Regions from separate parts of the Pseudacidovorax sp. 1753 genome, predicted to be linked through region 2. Evidence: predicted binding sites of a transcription regulator. Region 2 holds the regulator's gene; the other holds the start of a gene.
The links. Region 2 encodes sigma-54, which starts transcription at its own class of promoters, with help from an activator protein. Its sites were predicted from a motif close to TGGCANGNAANCTGCTTT; they were not measured.
Positions count from the first base shown of each region.

Region 1 (4,406 bases), on a different contig from region 2:
CCGGTCGGGCGCCTGGCTGCGGGCACGCAGGACGGACCAGCCGTCTTCTTCGAGCGACCGGGCGAGCGCGTCGGCGTCCAGCGCCGCATGGATGGCATCGCGCGCCATGGCATGCGCCCAGCCGAAGCGCAGCGTCTCGTCGGTGGGCATGCCGCTGCCGGCGCGGCCGAGGGCCAGCCGGGCGGGCGTGGCGGCGCGCCAGGCCTGCCAGGGGTCGGGCGTCACGGGCGGGGCAGATCGGTCTTCTGCTGGAGTAACCCGGGTAGAGGCTTGGGTCGGTTCGTTCGATGCGGTGCTCATGCGGCGGCTCCCAGAAGGCGCAGCCGCTGCATGCCCTGCTGCAGCATCGGTGCAGGCCCTGGCACCAAGCGGCCATCGGCACCGGTGATGCCCATGTGCTGAAGCCAAGCCTCGAACTCGGGTGCGCGCTTCAAGCCCAGGGTGTCGCGCAGGAACAGAGCGTCGTGGAAGGACGTGCTCTGGTAGTTGAGCATCACGTCGTCCGCCCCCGGCACGCCGATCAGGAAGGTGAGGCCGGCCGTGGCCAGCAGCACCAGCAGCGTGTCCATGTCGTCCTGGTCGGCCTCCGCATGGTTGGTGTAGCAGACGTCGCAGCCGATGGGCAGGCCCAGCAGCTTGCCGCAGAAGTGGTCTTCCAGGCCGGCGCGGATGATCTGCTTGCCGTCGAACAGGTACTCTGGCCCGATGAAGCCCACGACGGTGTTGACCAGCAGCGGTCGGTAGCGGCGCGCCAGCGCATAGGCCCGCGCCTCGCAGGTCTGCTGGTCGACCCCATGGTGCGCGTTGGCCGAGAGCGCGCTGCCCTGGCCGGTCTCGAAGTACATGACGTTGTCGCCCAGCGTGCCGCGGCCCAATGCGCGGGCGGCCTCGCAGGCCTCGTCCAGCAGTTCGGGCGTGACGCCGAAGGAGAGGTTGGCCTTCTCGGTGCCGGCGATGGACTGGAAGACCAGGTCCACCGGCGCGGCCCGTTCCATGAGCTTCATCGTGTTGGTCACATGGGTGAGCACGCAGCTCTGGGTGGGAATGGCAAAGCGCTCGATGACCTCGGCCAGCATGTGCTGCAGCCGCTCGAGCACCGGCAGACTGTCGGAGACAGGGTTGACGCCGATCACCGCATCGCCTGCGCCGTAGAGCAGTCCGTCCAGCGTGGAGGCGGCGATGCCGCGCAGGTCATCGGTCGGATGGTTGGGCTGCAGCCGGACGGCCAGATGGCCGGGAAGACCGAGGGTGTTGCGGAAGCGGCTGGTGACCCGGCACTTGCGCGCGACGGCGATCAGGTCCTGGTTGCGCATCAGCTTGGAGACGGCGGCCACCATCTCCGGCGTCAGCCCCGGCGCCAGCGCGGTCAGCGCCGCGGCGTCCGCCGCATCGGACAGCAGCCAGTTGCGGAAATCGCCCACGGTGCGATGCGCGACCGGTGCGAAGGCGGCGGCGTCATGGCCGTCGAGGATCAACCGCGTGATGTTGTCCTCTTCGTAGGGCACCAATGCCTCGCTGAGGAACTGCCTGAGCGGCGTGTCGGCCAGCACATGCCGTGCCGCCATGCGTTGCTGCGCGGTCGCGGCGCCGACCCCGGCCAGGTAGTCGCCCGAGCGCGCCGGGCTGGCGCAGGCCATCACTTGGCGGAGATCGTCGAAGTCGAAGACCTGATGCTGGATCGTCGTGCGGTAGCGCATGGGCGGTGTCGGTGGGCGAGGGGCCGGCCGTGGCGGGAGACCGACGCATGATCGCGCCTGCCGCCCGGCTGCCGGGTAGGACAAGCGATGCAGGTTCCGGGCCCGCGCTCGGCCTGACCTGCTGCGGCGGGGGCGCAGAGAGCGTCAGGGGCGCGGCTTATGATCCGCCGCTTTTCCACCTCGGGAGAGCCCATGACCATCGTTTCGCGTGCCCTCGGCGCCGCTGCCGCCACCCTTCTCTTCGCCTGTGGCGCTGTCCACGCCCAGAGCGCCGCCGTCACCACGCCCAGCGGCCTGGTCTACCAGAGCGTCAAGGAGGGCACCGGCCCCAGCCCCTCGGCGACCGACACAGTGCGGGTGCACTACCGCGGCACCTTCCCGGACAGCGGCAAGGAATTCGACAGCTCCTATGCCCGCAACCAGCCGGCCGAGTTCCCGCTCAACCGCGTAATTCCGTGCTGGACCGAGGGCCTGCAGAAGATGAAGGTGGGCGGCAAGGCCAAGCTGGTGTGCCCGCCGGCCATCGCCTACGGCAGCCGCGGCGCGGGTGGGGTGATCCCACCCAATGCCACGCTGAACTTCGAGGTCGAATTGCTGGGTATCCAGGGCCGCTGAGCCCCGGCGGCCCGCCGCCGTTCAGGTTCAGCGGCGGCCTGCGCGGCCCACCGCAAGCCGCAGCAGCGCCAGCAGGATCAACGCCGCGGCGCCCAATGCCGCGGCCGCCATGATCCAGAACGCCAGCGGCGAATGTTGCGCCGGCCTGGGCCCGAGGCCGTGGTAGGCCAGCCAGTAGCCGCCGCCCAGCCCCACGCCCCACAGCAGGGCGCAGTACACGAGCAGCGGCGCGACCGTGATGCGGAAGCAGCGCAGCACGAAGATGCACAGCGTCTGGGTCGCGTCGGCCAGGTGGTAGGCGGCGCAGGCCGCGAGCAGGCCCGCCGCCAGATGGGCCACGGCCGCCTCGCGCGTGTAGAACTGGACGATGGTGCCGCGCAAAGCCAGCAGCGAGCCGGCCACCATCAACGCGGCCAGCACCGCCATGCCCAGACCCTGCCAGCAGGCGCGCCGCGCCTGGTCCGGCCGGCCGGCGCCCATCCAGTAGCCGACCCGGGCGCTGGTGGCCAGGCCCAGCGACAGCGGAACCATGTAGGCCACCGCGGTGAGGTTCGATGCGATCTGGTGTGCCGCCGTGGCCGTGCTGCCCAGGCGGGCGATGAACAGGGCCATGAAGGTGAAGGAGCTCACCTCCACCATCACCGACAGCCCCGCCGGCACCCCCAGCCGGGCAAAGGCGCCCAGTTGCGGCCAGTCCGGCCGCTCGGGCCGGCGCCAGAGGCGATAGGGTTGGTATTCGGGGCGGTGGCGCAGCATCAGCACCGCAACGGCCAGCATCAGCCAGTTGACGGTCAGCGTGCCGAGTGCGCAGCCCATCAGGCCGAGTGCGGGCACGCCCAGGCCGCCGAAGGTCAGCCAGATCGACAGCGGCACCTTGACCGCCAGCGCGCCGACCTGCAGCCAGGTGACGAAACTCGGCCGGCCGATGGACTGGTTCAGGGTGGCGTAGATGCGAAACAGCAGCGCCGCCGGCAGGGCCGCGGCCAGCACGGCCAGGTACTGGCCGACCGCGCCCCGCATGGCGGGCGGCACCTCGGTCCAGGCCAGCAGCGGGCCGGGCGACAGCAGCAGCGTCGCGCCGACCGCCGTGGTGGCCGCGCACAGGTACAGCGCCTGCCGCACCGAGCGGCCCATGGCCTCGCGCCGGCCGGCCCCGTGCAGCTCGGCCCAGACCGGCAGCAGCGCCTGCAGTGTGCCGGTCAGCGCCACGAACACGCTGATGAAGATGGCCGCACCGATGGACAGCGCCGCCAGCGCATCCTGGTCGAAGCGGCCGGCGACCACGGTGTCGGTGACGCCGAAGGCCATGGTCGCCATCTGGCCGACCAGCACCGTGCCGGCGTGGCGGGCGATGAGGCGCCGCTCGCTCACTGCGGTGCCTGTCGGCGGAACAGCAGCAGGTCGTCGCTGGGGCTGGTGGGCCGGCGGAAGGTGCCTTCGAAATGCCAGTCGGCCATGCGGACCCGGTTGGGCAGGCTGAACAGGTAGTCCGGATGCACCAGCAGCCAGGTGCACCGGCTGCCGTCGGCCAGCGGTTGCAGCGCCATGCGGCCGTGGTAGCGCAGCGCGGCGATCTGGGCGCGGTTGAGGCCGAGTTCGTCCACGCAGCCGGGCTGCGCGCCCATGCGTTGCGAGAGGGCGCGCACCTGGGGCTCGTAGCTGCGGGCGTAGTCGAGCAGCGGCAGCCACAGGGTCATCAGCAGCAGCCAGCACAGCGCGGCGCCGCCGGCGGGCAGGGCCATCGTCTTCCAGAGCGCGGCGCGGTGTCGCCCGGTGCGCCAGCGCACCAGCCAGGCCCAGGCGATGGTGGCGGCCAGCGCCAGACCGAAGCCGATCCAGGAGAAATCGGGCACGAAGCCCGGCGCCAGCCGGTACACATTGGCGGCGGGTTTGGCCGGCACGCCGGTGTGCAGCGAGATCCAGTACACCCAGATGAACAGCGCCACGCCGCTGAAGAAGAGCAGGGTGAACCAGTCGATCAGCGCCGAGACGCTGCGCCGGAAGGTGGGCAGCGCGAAGGCCGCCAGCGTGGCGAAGGCGGGCAGACCGATCAGCAGGGAGCGTTCGCCGAAGTCCGTGAAGATGGTCGAGAAC
Region 1 covers NZ_JBEPKY010000024.1:40,136-44,541, reverse strand. Annotated here, with positions in the region: gene eutC (ethanolamine ammonia-lyase subunit EutC) at 1-225, opposite strand, end outside; gene ABIC63_RS24800 (ethanolamine ammonia-lyase subunit EutB) at 297-1,697, opposite strand; gene ABIC63_RS24795 (FKBP-type peptidyl-prolyl cis-trans isomerase) at 1,890-2,312, shown strand; gene ABIC63_RS24790 (MATE family efflux transporter) at 2,340-3,683, opposite strand; gene ABIC63_RS24785 (hypothetical protein) at 3,680-4,406, opposite strand, start outside.
Region 1: a site for sigma-54 is predicted at 1,784-1,801, ahead of ABIC63_RS24800 (ethanolamine ammonia-lyase subunit EutB). Genes of this name have one in related genera too.

Region 2 (4,406 bases):
ACCAAGCAGAAGCTCTACTACACGCTCGAGGCCATGGGCAAGGTCGACGAGTTCCAGATGAAGATCTTCCAGGCCATCCACGTCGACCGCCAACGCATCTTCGGCGACGCCGCCGTGATCGAGTGGGCCGGCAAGCAGCCTGGCCTGGACGCCAAGAAGTTCGAGGAAACCTTCAAGTCCTTCGGCGTCGCCGGCAAGGCCAAGCGTGCCAGCCAGATGACCGAGGCCTACCAGGTGGCCGGCGTGCCCGCCTTCGGGGTGGCCGGCCGCTACTATGTGGACGGCGACTTGGCCGGTTCGCTCGACCGCGCCCTGCAGATCGTGGAGGCCCTGGCGGCCGAATCGCGCAAGGGCTGAGCCGACGCCCCGCCCCAGCGCCCCGGCCCGCTTCGGCGGGCCTTTTCATTGCGGGTGTGCCGCGCGCCCTGCCGACGGTGCGCGCTACCGGAATGCAAGCGCGGGACATTCACCGCGGCCGCCGGTTTGAGACAAAGCCGGGCCTACAATCAAGAGCAAGTTCCGTGCCTTTATGACCCATCCCTCGCACTCCACGATCTCCCTTCCCTGGCGCCGCCTCGGCCGTGCCATGGTCCTCGTGGCCGCGCTGGGCCTGGCCGCCGCGGCCCAGGCCGAGAAGGCCGACCGCAACCAGCCGATGAACATCGAGGCCGACTCGCTGCGCTATGACGACCTGAAGCAGACCAGCATCTTCACGGGTCGGGTGGTGGTCACCAAGGGCACGCTGCTCATCCGCGGCACCCGCGTCGAGGTCCGGCAGGACCCGGAGGGCTACCAGTACGGCGTGGTCACCGCCGACCCGGGCCAGCGCGGCTACTTCAAGCAGCGCCGCGATGGCGGCAACGACGAGTGGATCGAGGGCGAGGGCGAGGTCATCGAGTACGACGGCCGCGCCGACACCGTCAAGTTCATCCGTCGCGCCGTCATGCGCCGGCTGACCGGCACCACCGTCACCGACGAGACCTCCGGCCCGCTGATCACCTACAACCAGACCAACGACACCTTCACCGTCAATGGCGCCCCGCCGCCGCCGGGCGGCACCCAGCAGCCGGGCGGCCGCGTGCGGGCCATCCTGTCGCCGCGCAGCACCGAGCCCACGCAGGTGCCGGCCCCCGGCCCGCGCACCGGCGCGCCGCTGCGCCAGAGCGGCTCGCTGTCGGGCCAGAACGGGGGCAGCCGGTGAGCGTCGCGGTGCCGGCGGGCGGCAGCCGGCTGCAGGCGCGTGGCCTGCAGAAGAGCTACGGCAGCCGCAAGGTGGTCAAGAACGTCTCGCTCGACGTGCAGAAGGGCGAGGTCGTCGGCCTGCTGGGCCCCAACGGCGCCGGCAAGACCACGTCCTTCTACATGATCGTCGGCCTGGTGCGGGCCGATGCTGGCCAGATCAGCATCGACGGCGAGGCCGTGGAGCACATGCCCATCCACCGCCGGGCGCGCATGGGCCTGTCGTACCTGCCGCAGGAGGCGTCGATCTTCCGCAAGCTGACGGTGCAGGAGAACGTGCGCGCCGTGCTCGAGCTGCAGGAGGAGCCCGACGCCCGCGGTCGCATGGCGCCCCTCTCGCGCGATCGCATCGAGCAGCGCCTGTCCGAGCTGCTGGCCGACCTGCGCGTCGACCACCTGCGCGACTCGCCGGCGCTGGCGCTGTCGGGCGGCGAGCGGCGTCGCGTGGAGATCGCCCGCGCGCTGGCCACGCAGCCGCGCTTCATCCTGCTGGACGAGCCCTTCGCCGGCATCGACCCCATCGCCGTGATCGAGATCCAGCGGATCATCAGCTTCCTCAAGGAGCGCGGCATCGGCGTGCTGATTACCGACCACAACGTGCGCGAGACGCTGGGCATCTGCGACCACGCCTTCATCATCAGCGACGGCCAGGTGCTGGCGCAGGGCACGCCCTCCGAGATCGTCGACAACGCCGAGGTGCGCCGCGTGTACCTGGGCGAACACTTCCGGATGTAGCCAGGGTGCCTGTTTCCGCGTTCCGTCCTTCCGGCGCCCCTCCCATCCTGCCCGTGGCCGCGCACACCGTGGGAGGCCGTCCATGAAGCAGGGCCTGTCGCTGCGCGTCTCGCAGCATCTGGCGCTCACGCCGCAGCTGCAGCAGTCGATCCGGCTGCTGCAGCTCTCGACGCTGGAGCTGAGCCAGGAGGTCGAGCAGATGCTCGACGACAACCCCTTCCTGGAGCGTCTGGCCGAGGAGGCGCCGCGCGAGGAGTTCGGCCTGGAGGCGGCCGACGCCCCCGTGCCCCGCGACGAGCGCGAGGACGGCACCGACTACGCCGCCACGGCCAGCGCCAGCAGCACGTCGAGCAGCAGCAGCGACACCGCCGTGGCAGAGGCCGACGCGCCCGCCACCGAGAGCGTCGACGCCGAGCCCGACTGGGACGGCGACGGCACCGTGGAGTTCTCGCCCGACGACAGCGAATGGGGCGGCGACGCCCCGGCGCGCAACAACAGCAGCAGCCAGGACGACGACGAGCGCGCCGACGCCACCGAGCTGGCGCGCAGCCAGGAGTCGCTGCAGGCCCACCTGCACCGCCAGGCGCTGTCGCTGCGCCTCACGCCCGAGGACTCGGCCGCGCTGCGCTTCCTGATCGAATCGCTCAACGACGACGGCTACCTGGAGGATTCGCTCCCGGCCCTGGCCTCGGCCCTGGCCGGCGACGACAACGACGAGTTCGACGAGCTGATCCACCACTTCCAGGTGGCGCTGGGCCTGCTGCAGAGCCTGGACCCGCTGGGCGTGGGCGCGCGCGACCTGGGCGAATGCCTGGCCATCCAGCTGCGCGCCGGCGCCGACGCGGACGACAGCGACGAGGAAGACCAGGTCCGCAAGGTCGCCCTGGCCATCTGCAAGCAGCCCATGGACCTTCTGGCCAAGCGCGACTTCAAGCGCCTGGCCGTGCTCACCCGCAGCAACGAGGACCTGGTGCGCCAGGCGTCGCAACTGATCGCGCGGCTGGAGCCCAAGCCCGGGCGGCGCTTCGTCGATGTGGAGCGGCACGTGATCGTGCCCGACGTCATCGTCACCCGCAGCGGGCGCGGCAGCAACATCAAGTTCCGCGTGCAGCTCAACCCCGACGTGATGCCGCGGCTGCGCGTGCACGACATCTATGCCGGCGCGCTCAAGTCGCACAAGGGCGAGGGCAGCCAGGCCCTGAGCCAGCGGTTGCAGGAGGCGCGCTGGTTCATCAAGAACATCCAGCAGCGCTTCGACACCATCCTGCGCGTGTCCAACGCCATCGTGGAGCGGCAGAAGAACTTCTTCATCCACGGCGAGCTGGCCATGCGCCCGCTGGTGCTGCGCGAGATCGCCGACGAACTGGGCCTGCACGAGTCGACCATCAGCCGGGTGACCACCGCCAAGTACATGTCCACGCCCTTCGGTACGGTGGAGCTGAAGTACTTCTTCGGCTCTGCCCTGGGCACCGAGACCGGCGGCAATGCGTCCAGCACGGCCGTGCGGGCGCTGATCAAGCAGTTCGTCGGCTCGGAGAACGTCAAGAAGCCGCTGTCGGACAGCCAGATCTCGGACATGCTCAAGGAGCAGGGCATCGAATGCGCCCGCCGCACGGTGGCCAAGTACCGTGAGGCGCTGCGCATCGCGCCGGCCAACCTGCGCAAGGCGCTCTAGGAGCCGCCTTGTTCCTGGCCTGCACGCGGGCCGGGGCTTCCGATCGGCGTGCCGGCGAATCGCGGTGGCCGGCCACCTCATTTTTTCGGACGACGAAGCCGTGAACGAACTGATCCTTTTTCTGCCCTGCGCCGCCGGCGTGGAAGACCTCCTGGCCGCCGAGGTGCATGCCATCACTGGCCGCAGCGGCGACGACCTGCGGGTGCTGCGCGGCGGTGTGCGGGTGATGGGCGCCTGGCGCGACGTGCAGGCGCTCAACCTCAAGAGCCGGCTGGCGCAGCGGGTGCTGGTGCAGCTGGCGCACCGGCCCTATCGCAGCGAGGCCGACCTGTACGAAGCCGCCTCGGGCATCGCCTGGGAGATGTGGTTCCAGCCGCGCCAGACCTTCAAGGTCGAGCTCACGGCGCAGGGCAGCCCGCTCCAGAGCCTCAACTTCGCCACGCTCAAGATCAAGGACGCCATCGCCGACCGCTTCCGCGCCCGCGCCGGCGGCGTGCGGCCCAGCGTGGAGACGCGCTTTCCCGATGTGCGCGTCTTCGCCCACCTGACAGCCGAAGAGGTCACGCTCTACATCGACACCAGCGGCGAGCCGCTGTTCAAGCGCGGCTGGCGCGTGGACAAGGGCGACGCTCCGCTCAAGGAGACCCTGGCCGCGGCCATGCTGGCCGCCAGCGGCTGGTGGGATCCGGAAACCGGTGTGGTTTCCGAGCAGCCGCTGTACGACCCCTGCTGTGGCAGCGGCACCATTCCCATCGAG
Region 2 covers NZ_JBEPKY010000011.1:238,893-243,298, reverse strand. Annotated here, with positions in the region: gene ABIC63_RS15920 (thiol:disulfide interchange protein DsbA/DsbL) at 1-357, shown strand, start outside; gene lptA (lipopolysaccharide transport periplasmic protein LptA) at 530-1,201, shown strand; gene lptB (LPS export ABC transporter ATP-binding protein) at 1,198-1,974, shown strand; gene ABIC63_RS15905 (RNA polymerase factor sigma-54) at 2,057-3,649, shown strand; gene ABIC63_RS15900 (THUMP domain-containing class I SAM-dependent RNA methyltransferase) at 3,750-4,406, shown strand, end outside.